One region of the Nostoc sp. DSM 114160 genome, then DNA from elsewhere that is predicted to be linked to it. Evidence: predicted binding sites of a transcription regulator. Region 1 holds the regulator's gene; the other holds the start of a gene.

Region 1 (2,206 bases):
AGTTGAGCAATTTTTTGATCGCGCGCTTCTATGGCTTCTTGACGGTTAGCAAGTTCGCGATCGCGTTTTTCAATTGCTGTTTTGGCTTCGTCAATGGCTTTTTTCGCTTCTGCATAAAGTCTTTGACGTTCTGTCTTCAACAGTTCAACTGCCGCCTGTAGTTCCTTTCTCTGGTCGTAAACGCTTTGCAATTCAGCTATGGCTTTTTGATATTGAGTTACAACTCGATCTAGCTGACCTTGAGTGCGTTGGAGTTGAGTTTGGGTTTGGGCTTGTTGACTAATGGTGCGGTTCAGCTGGGCTTGCGTTTCCCTCTGTTTGGCGTTTGCCGCCTGCAAGGATTGATTAATTGCCTGCAAGTCTTGTTGTGCCTTTGCTTGGGCAATTCTTGCTTGATTTAACTCACCCTCTACCTGACTTTTCTGCGTTTCTGCGGTTTTTAGCTGTTCCCGCTTCTGTCTGAGGTCTGTTTGAATATCTTCTAACTCAAAGACTCCTTTGCGCAAACCTTCGTCGGCAGCGAATAAAATCCCTAGAGTTGATGCTGAAATCAAACCACCAGTAAAAATTGTTACTAGTACAGCAGTGTTTTTCGGACGAAGCTTAAAAAGTGAGAGGCGGGCTTTGCCAACTCGTGTGCCGATGCGATCGCCCACGGTGGCAATTACGCCTCCCAGAATCAGAATTGCTGCGATGAGGATGTATCCGGTGGTCATCTTTAGCTACCGAAATCCTTCCAGATACAGCCTACTACTTTTAAGCATTGTCTGGAAAGAAGTGGGAATTGGCAATAGCTGAAATTATTCAATTTTAGATTTACCTCTAGCTATTAGTGTCATTTTTCAAAATAGAACACGCGCCGATTCCCCTTTCTCCAATTGTTTTTATGTGAACTGCCTACTTAAGGTAACAGGTTTATGCACAGTAATCTTCTTTTTGTGGATAGAAATCATTTTTTTCTCACGCAAATCTCCCAGGAGCCTAGTAACGGTAACACGAGTTGAACCAATTGCCTCTGCGATCGCTTGATGAGATAACTTCAGATCAATTGTGATCCCATCCGCACAAGGAACGCCAAAATCCCGACAAAGAATTAACAAAAAACTCACCAATCTAGAACCCATATCTCGGTGAGCAAGAGTTTCAATCATCATCTCTGTCTGTAAAATGCGCGAAGACAGACCTCGCAGCATTAACATTGATAATTCTGGATTTTCCTTAAGTGCTACCTCCACCTGTTCAATTGGTGCCGACAGTAATTCTACAGGAGTAAATGCAACCGCATGGTAAAACCGATCCGATTTATTTCCTGTCAGCAATGACAATACACCAAAAACACTATTTTCCCGCAGCAACGCTACCGTTATTTCCTCTCCTGCCTCGTACACCCTGGAAAGTTTAACAGCACCTTTCAAAAGAAAATAAACTCGTTCGGCAGGATCGCCAGGAAAAAAGATCGTTTTATTGCGTTCAAACGTTTCCACAACTGGCGGAAACGCCCCGGTCGCCATCTGACGAAAAACATTTGCTAGGGCTTTATCTTGTGTCACGATCATCTCCCTTCCCCTACCCAATGCCGGAAAAACAAAAACTGATTACCTAAGAATACACCCGAAAAATGAATAAAGCACCGTCAACCTTTCTGTACTTTCCTATACTCAAACTAATCTCTTCATAACTCTTTGTTTATAATGATACATAATTGTTGATCCTTTCAGCTACTAATTGTTGATAAGTAGTTCCAATAACTATATTTAAAAGGTTTTTTGAAGAACAAATAAAGATATCTTGAGAATATCTTTATAAAAAATCAAGATTTTTGTCACGGCAAACACCCTTAGCAATATTCATTTTTGTCAATCCTGTATAAAACAAAGACTAAACGTGCCTCAGATTCTAGTATGCTCCTAATGATCGATCGCATTAACAATTTATATGCTAAATCTGACTGGAAAAAATGCCCTTGTTACAGGTATTGCCAATAACCGCTCGATCGCTTGGGGCATCGCCCAACAACTGCACAAAGCCGGAGCAAACCTGGGTATTACCTACCTGCCGGATGAACGTGGCAAGATGGAGAAAAAAGTTGCGGAATTGGTAGAACCTCTCAACCCCAGCTTATTTCTTCCCTGTAATGTCCAAGATGAAGACCAAATTAAATCTACTTTTGAGACAATCCGCGAACAGTGGGGAAAGCTAGATATCC
Region 2 (2,206 bases), on a different contig from region 1:
CTAAATAACTGACTACTACACCGCCAGCATTCGCCAAAATATCTGGTAACACTGTCACACCCCGCGCCTCTAAGGCCAAGTTAGCCTCAAGAGTAACCGGGCCGTTAGCTGCTTCTGCGACAATTTGCGCCTGCACCTGATTCACATTTTCTTCAGTGATTTGGTTCTCCAAAGCTGCTGGTATTAAGACATCACAGGGTAGAGTTAATAAATCTGCATTGCTAATTGGTACAGATTGCGGGAAACCGACAATACTCTTGCGATTTTCAGCCGCGTAGACTTTTAATTTGGGAATATCAAGACCAGCTTCGGAGAATATTCCGCCTGCACCAGTTGAAACGGCGATAATTTTCGCGCCTGCTTCATGTAGTAATTCTGCTGCGGCACAGCCAACGTTACCGAAACCCTGAATGGCTACTCGCACTCCTACCAAAGATTTACCTCGATCTGCTAGCGCCTCACGGACAATAATCATTGTGCCACGTCCGGTTGCCATTTCTCGTCCCAGAGAACCACCAATCGAAAGGGGTTTCCCAGTTACAACTCCTGGTACAGCATGACCAACATTCACAGAGTAAGTATCCATCATCCAAGCCATTTCACGGGCAGAAGTACCCATATCTGGCGCAGGAATATCTACAGAAGGCCCAATATCTTTAATCAACTCGCTGATATAACGGCGACTGATTCGCTCTAATTCGCCAACACTGTAGCGTTTGGGATCTATAGCAATGCCACCTTTCCCACCACCGTAAGGAATACCTAATAAGGCACATTTCCAGGTCATCAGCATTGCTAAAGCAGATACTTCGCGCAATGTCACAGCCGGATGGTAACGAATTCCGCCCTTGTATGGGCCTAAGACATCAGAGTGCTGCACTCGGTGTCCAGCGAGAACTTGTATTTCCCCATCATCTAGTTTCACGGGAATGGAAACCGTGACAACCTTACGCGGGTGGCTGAGAATTTCTAGCAAACCCTGATTTAAATTTAATTCTTTAGCTGCCGCTTCTAAGTAACTACACGCTTGGTCAAAGGGGCATATATGCGCTGGCGAAGCAGGTTCTGACAGCAACGAGGATCTTGAAATCATAAATTTTCTCCTAATCACGGTATCTTTGCGAACCGGATCTCATCTGTACTTAAGCTTATCCTTTTTTTTTGAAAAAGAATAAATTTTGTAGTTTTTGTTACAGTTTTTTATTGTATAGTCTGCACTTTGTGCAAAGCAGTACATGGACTAATACGGTAAAGGTGAAGGGGAAAAGGGTAAATAAACTCAAAATCCTTCCCCTTTAACCAAAACCTTTTCCTTAAAAGTGGAAAAATATATTTTTGCAAGAGGGTCTATTCACTTTAGGCATTGCTTCGCGGCGTTGATTGCCTCTTTCTCTAAAGTTGCTCTCAAAGGCTTTGCCTGCGATCGGAATTGGTTTGTTAGCTGCCGATGATGTAGGCTTTGACAAAATCTATAAAAAAGGCGATCGCATCAGAGTGCGATCGCTTTTTGATCTAGTTTGAACGAAAAATCATCGTTTCAGGCACTTGAAATAATCGAATGTACAAAAAGCCTTGCAATATTGTAACCAGACGAATTTCTTCATCCACTATGAATAATGCGATCGAGTTGGAGTTCAAGATAGATAGTTTTAAATCCGCTTTTGTTTGGGGATTCACCAATTTGGTAAAAACCGCGTTTGAGATAAAGCATCCGGGCTACATAAGAAGAAGGATGTTCCCAAGTATACAAACGTAAGTACCTTTTTGCTTTTGCTTGTGCTAAGTCGATGGTAAAGTCTAATAGCTCTTTTCCAATTCCTTTTCCTCGAAATCGTGATGCTACACAAAACCAGCCTAACCAGTCAGCTTCTTGTTCGTCTTCGCTTTTGCAATATAACCCAGTTAGCCCAATTACTTGGAAAGATTGCTCATCGATCGCAACCCAGTAATTGAGTTGGGTAATTCCACTGTTTGAAAACCATTGAGCATATTCATCTAGATATAAACTTGCCACCAGCGATGGACTATCACTACTATTACTCACGCCTGGGAAAACTTCTTCTCTTAGGTGAATTGCTTGCTCCAAGGTTGCTATCGATAATGATTCAATGTACATAGCACTAGTCACTCAAGCTTAAAGTAGCTATACCTATATCGAAGCTACTATCTCAATTAATCTGTAAATTTTTCGGTGAGCAGGCATTAA

What was found. Region 1 encodes NtcA, which controls nitrogen genes in cyanobacteria. Its sites were predicted from a motif close to TNTGTANNNNNNNNTACANA; they were not measured.
Region 2: NSTCB13_RS28720 (Glu/Leu/Phe/Val family dehydrogenase) is a predicted target of NtcA. The motif match lies at 1,178-1,197, and genes of this name have one in related genera.

Annotation. Positions count from the first base shown of each region.
Region 1 covers NZ_JBPFGO010000001.1:383,524-385,729, forward strand. The annotation lists gene NSTCB13_RS01845 (DUF3084 domain-containing protein) at 1-716, opposite strand, end outside; gene ntcA (global nitrogen regulator NtcA) at 885-1,556, opposite strand; gene fabI (enoyl-ACP reductase FabI) at 1,936-2,206, shown strand, end outside.
Region 2 covers NZ_JBPFGO010000003.1:810,825-813,030, reverse strand. The annotation lists gene NSTCB13_RS28720 (Glu/Leu/Phe/Val family dehydrogenase) at 1-1,093, opposite strand, end outside; gene NSTCB13_RS28715 (hypothetical protein) at 1,381-1,521, shown strand; gene NSTCB13_RS28710 (GNAT family N-acetyltransferase) at 1,601-2,116, opposite strand.